DNA from 4 places in the Kitasatospora viridis genome. Region 1 is predicted to be linked to each of the others. Evidence: riboswitches for the same ligand, from Rfam matches in the RefSeq annotation. Region 1 holds a riboswitch; each other region holds the start of a gene.
What was found. A riboswitch is a leader RNA that binds a small molecule or an ion and turns the genes downstream of it on or off. The one in region 1 is predicted to bind cobalamin.

Region 2: it holds a riboswitch for cobalamin, as region 1 does, so the genes downstream of both, cobN (cobaltochelatase subunit CobN) here and FHX73_RS09020 (ribonucleoside-diphosphate reductase subunit alpha) in region 1, are expected to answer to the same signal.
Region 3: it holds a riboswitch for cobalamin, as region 1 does, so the genes downstream of both, FHX73_RS05530 (cobalamin biosynthesis protein) here and FHX73_RS09020 (ribonucleoside-diphosphate reductase subunit alpha) in region 1, are expected to answer to the same signal.
Region 4: it holds a riboswitch for cobalamin, as region 1 does, so the genes downstream of both, nicT (Nickel transporter NicT) here and FHX73_RS09020 (ribonucleoside-diphosphate reductase subunit alpha) in region 1, are expected to answer to the same signal.

Annotation. Positions count from the first base shown of each region.
Region 1 is NZ_VIWT01000001.1:2,048,775-2,053,448, forward strand. Features, by position in the region: gene FHX73_RS09010 (hypothetical protein) at 1-701, opposite strand, end outside; gene FHX73_RS09015 (LamG domain-containing protein) at 822-2,012, opposite strand; cobalamin riboswitch at 2,160-2,279, shown strand; gene FHX73_RS09020 (ribonucleoside-diphosphate reductase subunit alpha) at 2,437-4,674, shown strand, end outside.
Region 2 is NZ_VIWT01000001.1:5,094,607-5,099,280, forward strand. Features, by position in the region: gene cobN (cobaltochelatase subunit CobN) at 1-1,696, opposite strand, end outside; cobalamin riboswitch at 1,737-1,880, opposite strand; gene FHX73_RS23000 (hypothetical protein) at 1,951-2,160, shown strand; gene FHX73_RS23010 (hypothetical protein) at 2,346-2,831, opposite strand; gene FHX73_RS23015 (NsdA family TPR-like regulatory protein) at 2,849-4,306, opposite strand; gene FHX73_RS23020 (ATP-binding protein) at 4,596-4,674, shown strand, end outside.
Region 3 is NZ_VIWT01000001.1:1,228,386-1,233,059, reverse strand. Features, by position in the region: gene FHX73_RS05535 (cobyric acid synthase) at 1-863, opposite strand, end outside; gene FHX73_RS05530 (cobalamin biosynthesis protein) at 860-1,804, opposite strand; cobalamin riboswitch at 1,836-1,983, opposite strand; gene FHX73_RS05525 (helix-turn-helix domain-containing protein) at 2,174-2,866, shown strand; gene FHX73_RS05520 (alpha/beta hydrolase) at 2,957-4,087, shown strand; gene FHX73_RS05515 (hypothetical protein) at 4,313-4,674, shown strand, end outside.
Region 4 is NZ_VIWT01000004.1:451,248-455,921, reverse strand. Features, by position in the region: gene galE (UDP-glucose 4-epimerase GalE) at 1-886, shown strand, start outside; gene nicT (Nickel transporter NicT) at 969-2,075, opposite strand; cobalamin riboswitch at 2,109-2,350, opposite strand; gene FHX73_RS35515 (ArsR/SmtB family transcription factor) at 2,434-2,799, shown strand; gene FHX73_RS35510 (sulfite exporter TauE/SafE family protein) at 2,807-3,553, opposite strand; gene FHX73_RS35505 (MBL fold metallo-hydrolase) at 3,759-4,674, shown strand, end outside.

The sequences.
Region 1 (4,674 bases):
TGCGGCTGGCCGTAGCCGCCCGGCACCGGCCCGGCGTACGGATTCGGCTGCGCCGGAACGCCGCCCGGGTACCCGGGGGCCGGCCAGCCCCCCTGCACCGGCTGCGGCAACTGCACCGGCTGCGTCGGCTGGTAGCCGCCCGGCGCGGGGTAGGACGGCCCCGCCCACGGCGCGGTCCCGACCGGCGGTGCGGCTCCGACCGACGGCCCGGTCCCGATCGACGGCCCGGCCGCCGCGCCCGCCCGCAGGTGCGAGCGGAGCAGCACGAGCAGCACCACGAACAGCACGACGCCGATCACCATGGTGGCCAGGCGCAGCTGCCCCTCCAACCGGCCGGTGAACCAGTCGACCTGGCTGGGGTCGAGGAGCGCACCGGTGAGGCTGCGCAGCCGGCCGTAGGCGTCGGTCGCGGCGAGGGCGAGCACGAAGCCCCGGCTCCAGACGCTGCCGCGCAGCAGCAGGACGCCGGCCAGGCCGAAGAGCACGGCGTAGCTGAAGCTGGTCGAGTCGACGTTCGCGGTGCCGTCGTGCGACCCGTAGTAGAACAGGCCCTTGAAGAAGACGCCCACGCCGGTCTGGACGGCGGCGTTGTAGCCGGTCCAGGCCGCACGGACGAGCGCCCAGCCGATGCACATCAGCGCGGCCGCCCGCACTCCCCGGGGCAGTTCCCGTCCCGCTCCCGCTGCTGGTCCCGCGACCATCGCCCCCACCCCGATCGATACCTCAGACGGTCGGCTGAAGCATGCCACAGGGTGGGAGGGAGTCGACGGGCCGTTTCCCCATTGTTGTGCGGCTCCGTGCGGAGCTGACCTGTCGCGCCGTCAGTACCGGTACCAGGAGGCGCGCGGACCGACGTCGGCCGAGCGGGTCTTGGCCAGCTGGGCGATGACGTCCGGGGCCAGCGGGCGCTCCCAGATCTGGACGTCGGCGATCGAGCCGCTCCAGGAGTCGGTCCACTGGGACTTGAAGCGGGCCCGGCCGATCTCGATCGGGCCGTTGGTCGAGAGGATCCCGGGCACCGGTGTGGTCTGCGTCAGCACGCCGTCGACGTAGAGCGCGATCGACTTGTTGCCGGCGTCGTACACGCCGGTCAGCGTGGTCCACTGGCCGGTGGTCGCCGGTGCGGTGGACAGCGCCTCGCGGCTGCTGCTGTCCGACGCCGCGGTCTGCACCTTGAAGACCCACTGGTTGTGGTCGCCCCAGAAGTCGCGGCCCAGGTAGTACGAGAAGAACCCGTCGCCGCCCTGGGAGACCGCGGCCCGGCCGCCGGTCGGCGCGTCGTTGCGGACCACCGCGGAGACGGTGAAGCTCTTGCAGGTGTTCAGCACCACCGAGTTCGACTCGGCGTAGCCGTCCGGCGTCCCGTGCACGGTCAGGGCGGAGCCGGTGTGGCCGTCCACGGTGCCGACCTGGCCACCGCCGCCGACGCTCGCGTCATTGGTGTTGCTGGCCGCCGAAGCCGCCGGCGTCGGAGCTATGCACTCGCCCGGCGCGGCCGGCCCGGTCGGCGCCGGCTTGACCGACTGGTCCGACGAGGACTTCTTCCCGGTGAAGTGCAGCACCGCGACGGTCGCCGCGCCGGCCAGCGCCAGCACGCCCACCAGGGCGATGCCGACCCGGAGCCGGCGCTTCTTGCGGGCGCCGCGCTCGTGGGCGTCGGCCATCGCGGCCCAGTCCGGCCCGCCCTGGTCGCCGGTGCCCATCGGCACCAGCAGGTTGGGCTTGGTCGGTTCGGGCTGCGGGTAGCCGTAGCCGCCGGCCGCGGGCTGCGGCTGGCCGTAACCACCGGCCTGCGGCTGCGGCTGGCCGTAACCACCGGCCCCGGGCTGGGGCTGGCCGCCCGCCGGGCCGTACCACTCGGGCGGCGGACCGAAGCCGCCCTGCGGCGGGCCGAAGCCCCCCTGCGGCGGAGTGACGGATCCTGGCCCCCCGTGGGGAGGCTGCGGCTCCCCCTCCCCCGGTCGGGCAGGCCCGCGGGTCCACTCGGCCGGCGTCTCGTTCCCCTCGCTCATGAGGCGAGATCGTAGGCCATGGACCGTCAGGAGCGCGCTTGAGGTAACCAATCCGTGCCCTGCCGAGCCGCCGGAACCCGTGCCTCCGTCACCGCTCCGCCACGACGCGCCACACTACATGTGGTGGTCCACAGGCCCCGCACCACTACATGTATGCTCACTAGCGCTGTCGAAGCAGGGGAACCCGGTGGAAGTCCGGGACTGCCCCGCAGCGGTGAGCGGGCGCTGCCCGCGAGTCCGATGACCTGCCGACGGTGTGCCACCCGGCCTTCCCGCCAAGGCCTCCAAGCACTGCCACACACGTCCGGGCCTCGCGGGTGGGCCAGGGTGCTGACGCGCGCCGGCATGGTTCCGCGCGCCGCCCTGCCCTGCCCTGCGCGGCCCCGGACGTCCGCTGTCCGCCGCCACCAGGAGAGAGTGCGCCTTGACCGTCGCCGCCTCAGTTGCCCTGCCCTCGCAGGGACTCGCCGACACCCAGTCCGACCCCGGTGCGGACTTGCTGCGGCTGCTCACCGACCGGAGCGCCGACCTCCCCCAGGTGGACCCCGGCCACGTCGCCGCCGCCGCGCTGCGCGGCCGCCACGCCGGTTCGGACTTCGCCGAGCTGCGCGGGCTGGCCGTGGACGCCGCCGCCTCGATGATCGCCGAGGACCCCCAGTACTCGAAGCTGGCCGCCCGCCTGCTGGCCCAGGAGATCACCGACGAGGCGGTCTCCCAGGGCGCCGTCTCGTTCTCCGCCTCGGTGGCGGCGGGCCACGCCGAGGGCCTGATCGGCGACACCACCGCCGACCTGGTGGCCAAGCACGCCGAGGCCTTCAACGCGCTGGTGGACCCGGCCGGTGACGACCGGTTCGAGTACTTCGGGCTGCGCACCGTGCAGTCCCGCTACCTGCTGCGGCACCCGATCACCCGCAAGGTGGTGGAGACCCCGCAGTACTTCCTGCTCCGGGTCGCGGCCGGGCTCGCGGTCGGCGACTCGGCCGAGTCGGTGGCCGAGGTCGCCGAGCTCTACCGGCTGATGAGCCGGCTGGAGTACCTGACCAGCTCGCCCACGCTCTTCAACTCCGGTACCCGGCACCCGCAGATGTCCAGCTGCTACCTGCTGGACTCGCCGCTGGACAACCTGGACTCGATCTACGAGCGGTACGCCCAGATCGCCCGGCTGTCCAAGCACGCCGGCGGCATCGGCCTCTCCTACAGCCGGATCCGCTCGCGCGGCAGCCTGATCCGCGGCACCAACGGCAAGTCCAACGGCATCGTGCCGTTCCTGCGCACCCTGGACTCCTCGGTGGCGGCGGTCAACCAGGGCGGCCGGCGCAAGGGTGCGGCCTGCGTCTACCTGGAGACCTGGCACGCGGACATCGAGGAGTTCCTGGAGCTGCGGGACAACACCGGCGAGGAGGCCCGCCGGACCCACAACCTCAACCTCGCGCACTGGATCCCGGACGAGTTCATGCGCCGGGTGAACGCGAACGCCGACTGGTCGCTGTTCTCCCCGGCCGACGTGCCCGAGCTGGTCGACCTGTGGGGCGAGGAGTTCGACGAGGCCTACCTGAAGGCCGAGCAGGCCGGCAAGGCCGTGCGCACCATCCCCGCGCAGACCCTGTACGCCCGGATGATGCGCACCCTGGCGCAGACCGGCAACGGCTGGATGACCTTCAAGGACGCCTCCAACCGGGCCGCCAACCAGACCGCGCTGCCGGGCCGCACGGTGCACTCCTCCAACCTGTGCACCGAGATCCTGGAGGTCACCGACGACTCCGAGACCGCGGTCTGCAACCTCGGCTCGGTCAACCTCGGTGCCCACGTCGCCGCCGGCGCCTCGGCGGCCGACCTGCTGAACGCGATGGACTGGGAGCGGCTGGACGCCACCGTGCGCACCGCCGTGACCTTCCTGGACCGCGTGGTGGACATCAACTTCTACCCGACCAAGGAGGCCGGCACCTCCAACTCGCGCTGGCGGCCGGTCGGCCTGGGCGTGATGGGCCTGCAGGACGTCTTCTTCAAGCTGCGGCTGAACTTCGACTCGCCCGAGGCGAAGGAGCTCTCCACGCTGATCGCCGAGCGGATCATGCTGACCGCCTACGAGCGCTCCAGCGAGCTCGCCGAGCAGTTCGGGCAGCACCCGGCCTACGCCGAGACCCGGGCCGCCCGCGGCCAGCTGCACATCGACCACTTCGCGACCGCCCCGCACTGGGCCGACCGCTGGGCGGCGCTGCGCACCACCATCGCCCGCACCGGCCTGCGCAACTCGCTGCTGCTGGCGATCGCCCCGACCGCCACCATCGCCTCGATCGCCGGCGTCTACGAGTGCATCGAGCCGCAGGTCTCCAACCTGTTCAAGCGCGAGACGCTGTCCGGCGAGTTCCTCCAGGTCAACCCGTACCTGGTGAAGGAGCTCAAGGAGCTGGGCGTCTGGGACCAGCAGACCCGGGACGCGCTGCGCGACGCCAACGGCTCGGTGCAGGAGCTGGGTTGGCTGCCGGAGCCGGTGCGCGAGCTCTACCGCACCGCCTGGGAGCTGCCGCAGCGCGCGCTGGTCGACCTGGCCGCCGCCCGGCAGCCGTACATCGACCAGAGCCAGTCGCTGAACCTGTTCATGGCGGCGCCGACCATCGGCAAGCTCAGCTCGATGTACGCCTACGCCTGGAAGGTCGGTCTG
Region 2 (4,674 bases), 3.0 Mb from region 1:
CCTCGCCCGGGTCGTTGACCAGGAACGGGTAGATCAGCGGCACGTCGCCGAGCGCCGCGTCCGGGCCGCAGTCGGCCGAGAGCGCGGCGGTCTTGCCGGGCAGCCACTCCAGGTTGCCGTGCTTGCCGAGGTGGACGATCGCGTCGGCGCCGAAGCCGCCGTCGGACTGGGCGGCCGCGATCCAGCGGTAGGCGGCCAGGTAGTGGTGCGAGGGCGGCAGGTCCGGGTCGTGGTAGATCGCCACCGGGTTGGCGCCGAAGCCGCGCGGCGGCTGCACCAGCACCAGCAGGTTGCCGGCCCGCATGGCGGCCAGCACGATGTCGCCGTCCGGGTTCTGCGAGCGGTCCAGGTAGAGCTCGCCGGGCGCCGGGCCCCAGTGCTCCTCGACCCGGGCCCGCAGGCCGGCCGGCAGGCCGGCGTACCAGCGGCGGTAGTCGGCGGCCGGGATCCGCACCGGGTTGCGGGCCAGCTGATCCTCCGTCAGCCAGTCCTGGTCGTAGCCGCCCGCGTCGATCAGCGCCTTGATCAGCGCGTCGCCCTCGTGCTCGTCCTCGGTGGGCTCCATGCCCGGGAAGCCCTCGCCCAGGTCCCAGCCCTCCGCGCCGAGGCGGCGCAGCAGCCGGGCCAGGCTGGCCGGGGTGTCCAGGCCGACCGCGTTGCCCACCCGGGCGTGCTTGGTCGGGTAGGCGGAGAGCACCAGGGCCAGGCGCCGCTCGGCCGGCGGCACGTGGCGCAGCCGGGCGTGCCGCACCGCGATGCCGGCCACCCGGGCGGCCCGCTCGGCGTCGGCCACGTAGACGGTCAGGCCGTCCTCGTCCAACTCCTTGAAGGAGAACGGCACGGTGATCAGCCGGCCGTCGAACTCCGGCACCGCGACCTGGGTGGCGGTGTCCAGCGGGGAGAGCCCGTCGTCGCTGCCCTCCCACTGCTCGCGCGACCAGGTCAGGCAGAGCGCCTGGAGGATCGGCCGGTCCAGCGCGGCCAGCGCGCCGGCGTCCCAGGCCTCCTCGTCGCCGCCGGCCTGCGCGTCGGCCGGCCGGGTGCCGCCGGCCGCCAGCACGGTGGTGACGATCGCGTCGGCCGCGCCCAGCTCGGCCAGCAGCTCGGCCGGCGCACCGCGCAGCGAGGAGCAGAAGAACGGCCGGGCCTGGCCGCCGGCCTGCTCGATCGCCCCGCACAGCGCCTCGACGAACGCGGTGTTGCCGCTCATGTGGTGGGCGCGGTAGTAGAGGACGGCGACGCTCGGGCCGTCGGTGTTCGCCGGGGTCCGCTCCAGCGGACCCCAGTCGGGCGCGGAGGCGGGCGGCGCGAAGCCGTGGCCGGTGAGCAGCACGGTGTCGGAGAGGAAGGCACCCAGCTCGGCCAGGTTGGCCGCCCCGCCGTGCGCCAGGTAGGCGTGCGCCTCCGCGGCCAGGCCGGCCGGCACCGTCGAGAGCTCCATCAGCTGGGCGTCCGGCGCCTGTTCGCCGCTGAGCACCACCACCGGGCGCGGCCCGGCCAGCAGCACGTCCAGCCCCTCCTGCCAGGCCCGCCGGCCACCGAGCAGTCGCACCACCACCAGGTCGGTGCCCTCCACCAGCTCGGGCAGGTCGGCCGCCGAGAGCCGGGCCGGGTTGCCGAGCCGGTAGGCGACCGGGCCGTCGGACGCGCGGGCCGAGAGCAGGTCGGTGTCGGAGGTGGACAGCAGCAGGATCATGCGGTGGCCTTCCTCGGGGTCCGCGCCCCGGGCTGGTGGAGGAGGAATTGACGGAGTGGAGTTCCTGGCTCCCACGGCTGCTGAGCCGTGGTCACAGTGGCGGGACCGCACCGGTTCCTCACCGGTTTCCTCCTGCACCGTCATGTCAACCGGTGGACCGGAGCCCACCCGCGCGACATCCTAGACGGGGCCACCCGCCGGTGACAGGCGGTGTGACCATGACGACTACTTCGGGTACTTCGGGGGAGCAACTGATGAACCGTCTCGTCCACCGGCCGGCCACCAGCGCGGCCGTCCTCACCGCACCGAGCACCTACTCCTACCCGGAGGCCGGCGCCAGCGGCGGCCAGCCGCACACCGACGCGGGCAACTACGCCTACGCCCCCGGCCAGTGCTTCAACTGGGACGCCGAGCCCGACTGGGACATCATCCTCTTCCAGGTCCAGCACACCCACTGCGGCTGACCACCGCGGCCCCAGGTCCGGCGCTCATCGTCGACGGCGACCACCGAGGCGGCGGGTACGAGGCTGTTGGGCTTCGGTGCGTCGGGGTCGTTCTCGTAGTCACGCCTGGCCATGGTCGAGTGCCTCCCGACGGACCGGCCCGTGCTCTGATCTTGGACTGCGGGTCGGTCTGGCCTCGGTGGTCGTCAGCCGGCTCGGACCGCACCTTCCGGCCAGACGACAGTAACGGGCACCTGGGCTGCACGCGCCGCCGCGACGGTGTCGGCGGTTCCCCCGCGCCCGTTGCCAGGGTTGCCGTCCCAGACGGCGAACAGGTGGTCGGCACGGCGCAGCAACTCTGTGTTGGCGGCTTCGTATGCCTCGCGGTTTGCCTCTGCGAACGGCATGACGACGACCTCTGCAGCGGCTTGGCGAAGACGGTCGAACTCGGCGGCGAACGCGGGCTTCACCTTGGCCTGCCGGTAGTCGGCTGACGGGACTACAGCGACCAGTCGGCCGCCGAGCGACAGCACCACGTCGGCGAAGATCGAGTCCGCGCCCTTCGCGATGCACGAGACACCAGTGAGGCCGTGCTCGATGTGGTCGGCGAGCAGCACTTCGAGTGCTCCACGGACCAGGGTGACGCTTTCCTCGGTGAGGTCCATGTGCCCGGTCACTGCGATCACGGTCATACCGCATCCCCTTCGGGTCAGTTCGCCAGTAGCTCGCGGATGCTATCGCGGGCTTCCTTGACAGCCGGGTTCGTGGATTCCCGGACGGTGTACCGGTAGAGGCCGCTGAGTTGAGTGCGAACCCGGTCGGACTTGGTGAGTGCGGCAGCGGCCACGGCCTGACGGGTCTCCTCGATGGCCCCCGATACGTCGCCCATGAGGAACTGCGCCTCAGCAAGCCCGATCCTGTCGAGTGCATGAGATCGGCTTGCCTCGGTTCCTCGCCCGGTGAGCGCTGCCCGGATGTGGTCGGCGGCAACCTTCGAGTACGAACCCGGGTCAGTGCGGGCGAGGTCCAGCAACCGTCCACCGGTGACCCCGGAGATCTCGGCCTCGTCGAAGTACGCGATCCAGTGTGGTTCATCCTCGGCGGCACCAGCCGAGGCAAGCTCTTCATGGGCCTGCTCGGTTGCCCGCCGAAACGCCGCAACCCGCCCCGTCGCTGCGTAAGCCCAAGCCTCGCGGGTTCGAAGCATGGCCCGAACCCTCGGGCTGGCGTGTCCGTGACTGCCCTCCTGAGCGAGTCGGACGAGTTCGAGCGCATCGCCAGGGCGATCGGTGTAGAGCATCTGACGTGCCATGCCGGCCAGTACGTTGGCGCCGAACGCGCGGTCACCACCCGCATGTGCCGAGCGGAGCGCCAGGCGGTAGTAGTCCTGCGCCCGGCGTTGGTATCCGCTGTCCCACATCATGGTTGCTGCGGTACCGGCGAGCTGTGCCATGACGCGATGGAGGCGTCCCTCGATATCGGGTCGTTGCCGATCTTCGAGCATGGCGGCCGTGTCGTTCAGTTGGCCGAGCACCGCCTTGGCTCGCAGGCCCCCGCCGAAGCGGTGGTCCCATCGGCGGAAGGCAGCGGCTGCGTGTTCGAGTTGGCCGATGTCGTGAGTTCCGAGGCGGCCTGGGCGCCGACGCTCGGAAGCGGTCAGCGCTGGGGCTAACCAGCCTTCGAGCGGGTCCAGGAGGGCAGTCCCGGTGACGGCGGCTCCGGCGAGTAGCCGGGCGGCTGTGCGTCTGTCCAAGGTGAGATCTGTTCCAGTGAGTTCGGTGGCCAGCGCGGTCGTCACTTCTGACTGCCACGGGAAATCGAGGGCCGCTGGGCTTACTGCCATCGTGACGGGCACTTCCGCGCTGTGCTTCTCCCATGAGCGTGGCGCCAGACCGAGAAGGCCGCCCGGAATGCCCAGCCCATCGGCGATGCGAGCGATCACTTCGAAGGAAGTGATCCGCTTCGACCCGTCGGACATGATCACGGAGACCTTGCCCGGAGTCAGCTGGCACGCCGCCGCGATGCGGTTCTGGGACAAACCGCCGTACTTCTTGATCAGGCCGAAGACTGCTGCGAAGTCGTGCTCGGCCAGAGCCAGGCGGAAGTCTTCACGTGCCAGCAGCTCAGCCGGCAGCAGTGGGCCACGGGTCTGGCCGGTGTGCGTCATCGGACACAGCCTTCGCTGGGAGCATAGCCGGTTACGGAGTATCAAAGTCCCTATTCTCAGAGACTATTACCGTCGCGGTAACACTCGGCGGGCATTCTCCGAAGTTGGCTCCGGTCCGATGCTTCTTGTGTGCGGTTCGCTGCACAGTCCGAGAGTTCGGCTGGAGGTTGTATGCCTGTCACCGTTGCCGTCGTGCCCGTCGCTCCCCGAGGAACCGGGTGGTTCGAGAAGCCCACGTCCGCCACCCACAGGGCCGGGACTGCCAATGAGTGACATGGTTTCGTTCCCGGTGCCTCATGAGTGGGACGTCGAACCGACCCCGTCGGCCGTTCCGGAGGCCCGTCGCCTGGTGGTCGGGATCGCTCGGT
Region 3 (4,674 bases), 820 kb from region 1:
GCCCAGCGCACCAGCACGCCCGGCTCCTGGGCCAGCGCGTCCAGGTCGGTGAAGTTGGAGAGCCGGGGCAGCCGCAGCACGGCGACCCGCAGCACGTCCTCGCCGTACGGGCCGACGGTGCCCGAGCGGGTCACGGCGGTGGACAGGTCGAGCGAGTCCTCGGCGTCCAGCCAGAGGTCGGCCAGCATCGGCAGGGTGCCCAGCACCGGACGCCCCGTCAGCTCGTGCAGCATGTCCAGCCCCGGCTTCAGCAGCCGGGCGTCGCCGCGGAACTTGTTCACCAGCCAGCCCGCGACCAGCGCCTGGTCGGCCGCCTCCAGCAGCGCCAGGGTGCCGTACATCGCGGCGAACACGCCGCCCCGGTCGATGTCGCCGACCACCAGCACCGGCAGGTCGGCGGCCCGGGCCAGGCCCATGTTGGCGATGTCCCGGTCGCGCAGGTTGATCTCGGCCGGCGAGCCCGCGCCCTCGCACACCACCACGTCGAACCGGCGGCGCAGATCGGCCAGGCACTCCAGCGAACGCTCCAACAGGTAGGGCTTGCGCTCCCGGTAGTCCAGCGCGCCCACCTCCGCCACCGGGCGCCCCAGCAGTACCACCTGGCTGCGCCCGTCGGCGCCGGGCTTCAGCAGCACCGGGTTCATCGCCGCCTCCGGCTCCACCCGGGCCGCCTGCGCCTGCATCACCTGGGCCCGACCGATCTCCGCGCCGTCCGCGGTGACCATCGAGTTCAGCGACATGTTCTGCGCCTTGAACGGCGCCACCTTGACGCCCCGCCGGACCAGCCAGCGGCAGATCCCGGCGGTCACCACGCTCTTCCCCGCGTCCGAGGTGGTGCCGGCGATCAGGATCGCGTTGCTCACTTGCGCCCCTTCCAGAGCAGTCGGGCCGCCACCGTGGTGCCCAGGGCCAGCAGGCCGACCCGGCGGGACAGCCGGCAGGCCCGTTCGATGTCCGGGGCCGCCACCGGGCGCAGCTCGGCGCCCAGCACCGGCCGGTGCTCCGTCCTGGTGCCGTACTGGAGCGTGCCGCCGAGCCGCACGCCCAGCGCGCCCGCGAAGGCCGACTCGGCCTGGCCCGCGTTGGGGCTCGGGTGCGCCGAGCCGTCCCGCCGCCAGACCCGCCAGGCCCGGCCCCGGTCCTCGGCGGCCGCCACGGTCAGCAGCGCGGTCAGCCGGGCCCCCGGCCAGCCCGCCACGTCGTCCAGCCGGGCCGCCGCCCAGCCGAACCGCCGGTAGCGCGCCGACTTGTGACCCACCATCGCGTCCAGCGTGTTCACGGCCCGGAAGGCCAGCAGCCCAGGCGCACCGGCCAGCGCGCCCCAGACCAGGGCGTTCACCACGGCGTCCGCGGTGTTCTCGGCCACCGACTCGACCACGGCGCGGGCGATCTGCTGCTCGTCCAGCCCGCTCGGGTCCCGCCCGCACAGGTGCGGCAGCCGCCCGCGCGCCGCCGCCAGGTCGCCGGCCGCCAGCGCGCCGCCGATGGTGCGGGCCTCCCGGGCCAGCGAGGTGCCGCCGAGCACGGTGAAGGCGGCGAGGCCGGCGGTGACGGTCCGGCGCAACGGGTCCGCCCGGTGCTGCAGGGCGGCCGCGCCGGCCGCCACCGCGCCGACCGCGAGCGCGGTGTGCAGCGCGCCGGCGCCGCGGTGGTCGCGGTGCAGCAGGAGTTCCAGGCGGTGGGCGGCGCGGCCGAACAGGGCCACCGGGTGGCCGCGGCGGGGATCGCCGAACACGGCGTCGGCGGCGTACCCGGCGACCGCGCCGAGGGCGTAGGCGGACGCGGGCGGCAGGGCGCGCTGCATCGGTGGGTGTCCTCACTCAGGGTCCGCGCCCTGGATCGACGAACCGGGGGCGAGAGTTCCTGGCTCGCGGGGTGAGCGCCCCGCGGATCGACTCCCCGGACGGACTCCCCGGTGACAGTGGCGGGACCGCGCCGGATTCGCACCGGCTTCCTCTGCTTGCCTCCGTTTGGCCCATGGATCCCACCACGCCGTCAAACCGCGCGTCAACCAGGCGACCCGGCCCCGCCGGGCGTGGTTGATCACACCGCGGGGCCGCCCGGTCGGGGGTGTCCGCACTGGTGGATCGTCCAACGGTCCGTCAAGGGGTGCGGCGGCGCTTCGTGCGTTCGGCGGCTGGGGGCCGACCTGGGGCGGGCCTAGCGTCGGGCCATGCGAAGAAGCAGCCCGGCCCCCGCCCCGGTCCCGTTCTCCCCGCAGGCCGCCCGGGCGCACCGGGACGGCCTGGGCCTCAGTCCGGAGCAGGTGGCCGAGGGCATGGCGGCGCACGGCGTGCGGCTGCTGCCCAGCCACGTGCTGGGCTTCGAGAGCGGCGAGTTCCGGCCGAGCGAACAGGAGTTCATCGCCCTGGCCCGGGCGCTCTGGTGCCCGCCGGTGCAGCTGATGGGGGTGCGGCCGGGCAGCCTGCGCGACTACCGGCTGGCCCGCGAGCTCAGCCAGCAGCACGCCGCCACCCGGATCGGCCTGGGCCTGCGCAGCTACGCCACCGCCGAGCTGACCGGCCGCTGGACCGGCGACCCCGAGCAGGCCGCCGCGCTGGTCGAGCTGTTCGGCATGACGCTGCGCGACTTCGTCCGGGTCACCGGCGCCGAGGCCGAGCTGGACGAGCGGCTGCGCCAGTGCGTGGAGGGCCGCTGGCGGGCCCAGCTGCCGGCCCTCGCCAAGCTGGTGCCGGTCCCGCCCGAGCGGCTCGGCCAGGTGCTGGCCGCGCTGCACGCCGAGCACCAGGTCCCCTCCCACTGGGGCGCGACCACTCCCGCCGAGGGCCCCGTGCCCGCCGAGTCGCGGCCCGCCCGGTTCTGGAGCCTGCTGGCCCGCGGCGGCACCGGCGGCCTGCCGGTCTGACGCCCGACGGGATCACAGCGGTGGCCGGAACCCGCGCGCCGGGTTGAACTGGTGGGGTCCCGAGCCGCCATCAGCACCCCTGGGAGAGCCATGCGTTGGGGAACCGTCGTCGCCGCCGCCACCACCGTCGTGATCGGAGCGGGCGCGGCCGCCCTGCTGCTGGGCCGGCGGGTCTCCGACCTGACGATCCGTCCGGAGCAGGACGTCGAGGGCGGTCCGGCGGCCGGCGAGCCGGTGCTGAAGGTGCACCGGGTGACGGCCCGTGAGGTGGTGCTGACCCGCACCGTGGCCAGCACCCGGCGCGGCCGGTACGCGCTGGAGTGGCCCGGCGGCCACGCGGTGGTCGGCGGCGTGCTGGGCACCGCACCGACCACCGTCACCCGCCGGCTGGAGGCCGCCACCGGCACGCTGCCCGAGGCCGGCGCCGAGGTGGAGCTGACCGCCCGGGTGCTGCGCGGCGACCCGGGCTCGGCCTGCGGGCTCGACTACATGGACGTGGTGGTCGACGGCGAGCTGGGCCGGATGCCCGCCTGGTACGTCCCGGCGGTGCGCGGCACCTGGGTGGTCCTGGTGCACGGCGCGCTGGCCGACCGCCGGCAGGCCCTGCCGGTGCTGCCGCTGCTCAAGCGGCTTCAGTTGCCGGCCCTGGTGATCAGCCTGCGCGGCGACCAGGGCGCGCCCGCCTCGCCGGACGGGCTGGGCCACTTCGGCGAGACCGAGTGGCGGGACGTGGACGCGGCGATCCGGTTCGCCAAGGAGGCCGGGGCCGGCCGGATCGTGCTGTACGGCTGGTCGGTCGGCGCCACCGCGGTGCTGCAGACGGCCGTCCGTTCCGACCACCGGGACCAGCTGGCCGGCCTGGTGCTGGACTCCCCGGTGCTGGAGCCGGCCGCCACGGTGCGCGGGGTGGCGGCCCGGGCGGGGGTGCCCGGGGCGCTGGCGGGGCAGTTGGGCGCCTGGGCGGCGGAGGGGCGCACGGGGGTGGACCTGGCCGGGCTGGCCCGGATCGCCGAGGGCGCCGACCTGGCCGTGCCCACGCTGCTGCTGCAGAGCCCGCAGGACGCCGTGGCGCCGCTGCGGGCGGCCGAGCACCTGGCCCACCGCCGGCACGACCTGGTGACCCTGCGGACCGTCCCCGGGGCCGCCCACGCGGCGCTGTGGAACGCCGACGCGCAGCACTACGAGGAGATGCTCCGGCGGTTCCTGACGCCGATCCTCTGAACCGGAACCATCCGGTCCGAAACGCCGGGCCACGCGCCTTCCGACCCGCGTGCACGTGGTGACCCCTTGACCACGCTCCGTACCGGCAGTAGTGTCGTGCACAGGTCACGGCAGCCCGGTTTGGCCGCTCTTGCCCCGAGTCCGCCACCCGCGCAACCCGGTCCGCCACAAGACGCGCCGAACTCGATGTGACAACCGCCCCTTACACGGGGAAGACTGCACGGCGTGACGTCTCGGAACCCGCGCGACCGTGATGCCCCGCTCCCGCCGACCACGGGCACCGGCGCGACGGTGACCCGTCTGCCCGGTACGGCCCGCCGGGTCGATGCGGCGCAGCCGGGCCGTTCCGCCAGCCGCCGACGCACCCCCAAGCCGGGTCCAGGCCGCGGCCGGGTCCCGGTGCCGGAGGGCTTCCCCGGTCCCGCCGAGCTCGCCCCGCTGGCCCGCCGGATGCTCACCGACGCGGTGCGGATCGCCCGCTGGGCCGGCGAGCTGGAGACGGTGGACAAGCGCGGCGAACTGCTCCCGCAGGACGCCCGGGCGGCCGGCCGGGCCCTGGCCATGACCGTCGGGGCGGCCGCCAAGGC
Region 4 (4,674 bases), on a different contig from region 1:
GGGCCGCCCGTTCTACCAGGGCGACATCGCCGACGGGGCGCTGATCGACCGGATCTTCGCCGAACACCCGGACATCGAGGCCGTGGTGCACTGCGCGGCGCTGATCGTCGTGCCCGAGTCGGTGGCCGATCCGCTCGGCTACTACGAGGCCAACGTCGCCAAGGGCGTCACCTTCCTGCGCCACCTGGTGCGCAACGGGTGCACCCGGCTGGTGTTCTCCAGCTCGGCCTCGATCTACGGCGACAGCGAACCGACCGTCGACGAGTCCTCCCCGATCGCCCCGCTCAGCCCGTACGCCACCAGCAAGGCGGTGTTCGAGCTGGTGCTGCGGGACGTGGCGGCGGCCGGGCAGCTGGGCGTCGTCTCGCTGCGCTACTTCAACCCGATCGGCGCCGACCCGCAGTTGCGGACCGGCCTGCAGATCCGCACGCCCACCCACGCGCTCGGGCGGATGATCGACAGCCGGGCCGGCGGGCGGCCGTTCGCCATCACCGGCACCGACTACCCGACCAGGGACGGCTCCGGCATCCGCGACTACGTGCACGTCTGGGACCTGGCCGAGGCCCACCTCAGGGCGCTGCACCGGTTCGACGCGATCACCGCCGGGCACGGCCACCAGGTGATCAACCTCGGCAGCGGCACCGGCACCACGGTGCGCGAACTGCTGGGCGCCTTCGAGTCGGTGACCGGCGAGCAGCTGCCCGTCGTCGAGGCCCCGGCCCGCCCGGGCGACCCGGCCGGCAGTCGCCCGGACTCCGCCCGGGCGCGCGAACTGCTCGACTGGGAGCCGCAGTTCACCGTCGAACAGGGCATCCGCGACTCGCTGCGCTGGGCCGAGCTGCGTGACGCGGTCTTGAACGGCGAAGCGGATCCCGACGCCGGTTGACCCCAAGCCTGAAGTCCCGGTGCCGCGCGAACCTGCGCCCGCGCGGCACCGGGACTTCAACCATGCTGACGCTGACGCACCGTCAGGACTTGGCCGCTCCCCAGCGGTTCTCCACCTTGGCGAACCGCCAGTAGGCGAGCGCGGCGGCCCAGACCACCACGAACAGCCCGACGATGATGAAGCCGACGTTGTTCAGGTCGACCCCGGAGATCCAGCCGGTCACCGGGTCGTGCAGGTCCAACTGGTCGTGCAGCACGCCGACCAGCTCGATCGTGCCGATCAGGAAGGCGACCGCGATCGACAGGCCGGTGATGGTGAGGTTGTAGTAGACCTTGCGGGCCGGGTTCGAGAACGCCCAGTGGTAGGCGAAGTTCATGAAGGTGCCGTCGAGGGTGTCGAACAGGCTCATCCCGGCGGCGAAGAGCAGCGGCAGGCAGAGGATCGCGTACCAGGGCAGGCCGGCCGCCGCGCCCGAACCGGCCATCACCATCAGGGTGACCTCGGTGGCGGTGTCGAAGCCGATGCCGAAGAGCAGGCCGATCAGGTACATCTGGCCGGGGCGGGTGATCGACTTGGTCAGCCGGCCGAGGATGCGGTTCATGAACCCGCGCCCGTCCAGGTGCTTCTCCAGCTCGTGCTCGTCGAACTGGCCGGCCCGCATCGCCTTGAAGACGCGGTAGATCCCGGCCAGCGAGACCAGGTTGAGCGCGGCGATCAGGTAGAGGAAGCCGCCGGAGACGCTGGTGGAGACCAGGCCGAGCAGCTTGTGCGCACCCGAGTTGTCGTCGGTCAGGGTGCCGACCACCTTGGCGCCGGCGGCGACCAGGGTGGCCAGCACGACCACGATGCTGGAGTGGCCGAGGGCGAACCAGAAGCCGACCGAGATCGGCCGCTTGCCGTCCGCCATCAGCTTCCTGGTGGTGTTGTCGATGGCGGCGATGTGGTCGGCGTCGAAGGCGTGCCGCATGCCGAGGGTGTAGGCGGTGACGCCGAGTCCGAGGCCGAAGGCCTGGGTGCCGACGGCGTAGTGGTGCGGGACGACCAGGGCGATCAGTATGCCGAAGGCGGCCACGTGCATCCCGGCGATCACCGCCATCAGGCCGCCGGTGCGGACCCAGTCCTTGCGTTCCCAGCGTAGTGATGCGGCCCGTGCCGCGGACGGCAGGGCAGTGGTTTCGGGCATGGTCATACCGGGGCAGCCTCTCCAGCACCTCGTGGACAGTTCTCGTGCGGTGCCGTGGCCGGTCTCCTGGCTTACGGGTGGCCGCCCCTCCCACGGGGGGAGGTGCGAACGTCCCCGCACCTGGCCTTCCCAGGCGCTGTGCGCCCAGTGACCACCCGTCGGCGGGCCGACGGGGGTGGTGGCGGAGACTTCCCGATCACAGTGGCGAGGGCCGCTCCGGAATTCCCGTGCCTGAGCACGGTGCACCGGTCTTCCCGAACACCACGGCAGCGCACACCGTAGACGTCCGGGCTGGTCAGCCACAAGCCTGCATACCTGTGCATGTGTTGCAGATCACCGGCGCACGATGGTGGATGATGTCGGCATGCACCTGGTTCCCGAGGACCGCGCGCACCGGCGCGCCATCGACGAGCACACCGTCTGCGACGCCATCGCCGGCATCGCCGAGCCGGAGACCGTGCGCGGCTGGGCCGCCCGGTTCTCGCTGCTCTCCGATCCCAACCGGCTCTCGGTGCTGATGGCCGTTCACCGCGCCGGTCCGATCGCGGTGACCGACCTGGCGCTGGCCACCGGGATCAACGAGACCGCCGTCTCGCAGATCCTGCGGTTGCTGCGGGTCTCCGGCACGGTGGCCGCCGAGAAGGACGGCCGGATCGTCCGCTACCGCCTGGTGGACGCGGAGACGGCGGGGCTGCTGGAGTCGATCCCGGTGCTGCGCCAGGTGGTCTGACGACGGGTCAGGAGAGCAGCGCGCCCGCGCCCATCAGTGCGGCGACCGCCAACAGGGCTGCGGCGAAGGCGCGTTGCAGGGTGCGACCGGCGAACCGGTCGGCCAGCCGCTTCCCGTCCCAGGCGCCGAGCACGGCGGCGGCGGTGAACGGGGCGACCACGGCCCAGTCGAGTCCGCCGGTGGTGCCGAGGCGTGGGACGAGCGCGGCGAGCGAGTTGGCGCAGATCACCAGCAGGCTGGTGCCGACCGCTTCGGCCATGGTGAAGCCGAGCGCGGAGACCAGGGCGGGGACGGCGAGGAAGCCGCCGCCGACCCCGAGCAGCCCGGTGACCGCGCCGAGCCCGGCGCCGGCCGCGGCGGCCCGGGCGGGGGAGTGCCGGGCCGGCGCGCGGCCGCGGGCGGGCCGCAGCATCCGCCCGGCGGCGGTGGCCGCGAGCAGGGCGAACGCCGCGGTGAGCAGGCCCGCGGGCACGTGCGCGGAGAGTGCGCCGCCCGCCGCGGCGGCGGGCAGTCCGGCGGCGGCGAACAGCGCGCCGGTGCGCCAGCGCACCCGGCCCCCCTTCGCGTGCGCCAGCAGGCCGGTCAGCGAGGTGACCGCGACGATCAGCAGGCTCGCGGTGCCGGCGCCGGCGGGGGAGAAGCCGAGCAGGTAGACCAGCGCCGGGACGGCCAGCATGCTGCCGCCGCCACCGAGTCCGCCGAGCGCCAGCCCGACCACCGCACCGGCCGCCAGGGCCGGCAACAGGGCGGGCAGCAGGGCCGTCATGTCGAACGTCCTGGCTGGTCAGAGCGGTGCCGAGGGGGACGGTCCGGATGGTGGCGCATGGCGGCTCCTGGGCGTTTGGATACCGGTGGGGGTATGTTGGTCGATGTCCCCAGCGTATACCCCCACCGGTATTGCGCCAGGCTGCCTCCAGCCGTCGCCAGCTGTCTCCAGCTGTCTCCACCCGAGGATCCGCATGCACTTCGCCCAGTACTACCTGGACTGCCTCTCCCACGCCTCCTACCTGATCGCCGACGAGACCACCGGCCGCGCCGTCGTGGTGGACCCGCGCCGCGACGTCGACGAGTACCTGGCCGACGCCGGGGCCGCCGGCTTCACCGTCGAGGCGGTGATCAACACGCACTTCCACGCCGACTTCCTGGCCGGCCACCTGGAGCTGGCCGACCGCACCGGCGCCTGGATCGGCTACGGCCGCCGGGCCGAGACCGAGTACCCGATCCGCAGGCTCGCCGACGGCGAGCGGATCAGCCTGGGCCAGGTCACCCTGCAGATCGTCGAAACCCCCGGGCACACCCCCGAGTCGATCAGCGTGCTGGTCTTCGCGCGGGCCGAGGACACCGTGCCGTACGGCGTGCTCACCGGCGACACGCTGTTCGTCGGCGACGTCGGCCGGCCCGACCTGCTCGCCTCGGTCGGCGTGAGCGCCGAGGAGCTCGGCGGGATGCTCCACGACAGCGTGCACCGCAAGCTGCTCGCGCTGCCCGACGAGGTGCGGGTCTTCCCCGCGCACGGGGCCGGCTCGGCCTGCGGCAAGAACCTCTCCACCGACCGGCAGTCCACCATCGGGCGCGAGCGCGCCACCAACCCCGCGTGCGCGCCGATGGAGCGGGAGGCCTTCGTGGCGCTGGTCACCGAAGGGCAGTCGAGCGCGCCCGGCTACTTCGGCTACGACGCCGACCTCAACCGCCGCGACCGGGCGCTGCTTGAGCCGCCCGTCGCCCTGACGGCCGAGCGGTTCCGCCACCTGCGGGCCGAGGGCGCGGTGGTGGTGGACGGGCGCGACCCGCAGGAGTTCGCCGCCGGACACCTCGCGGGCTCGATCAACCTGCCGGCCGACGGGCGGTTCGCCGAGCAGGCCGGGACGGTGCTCC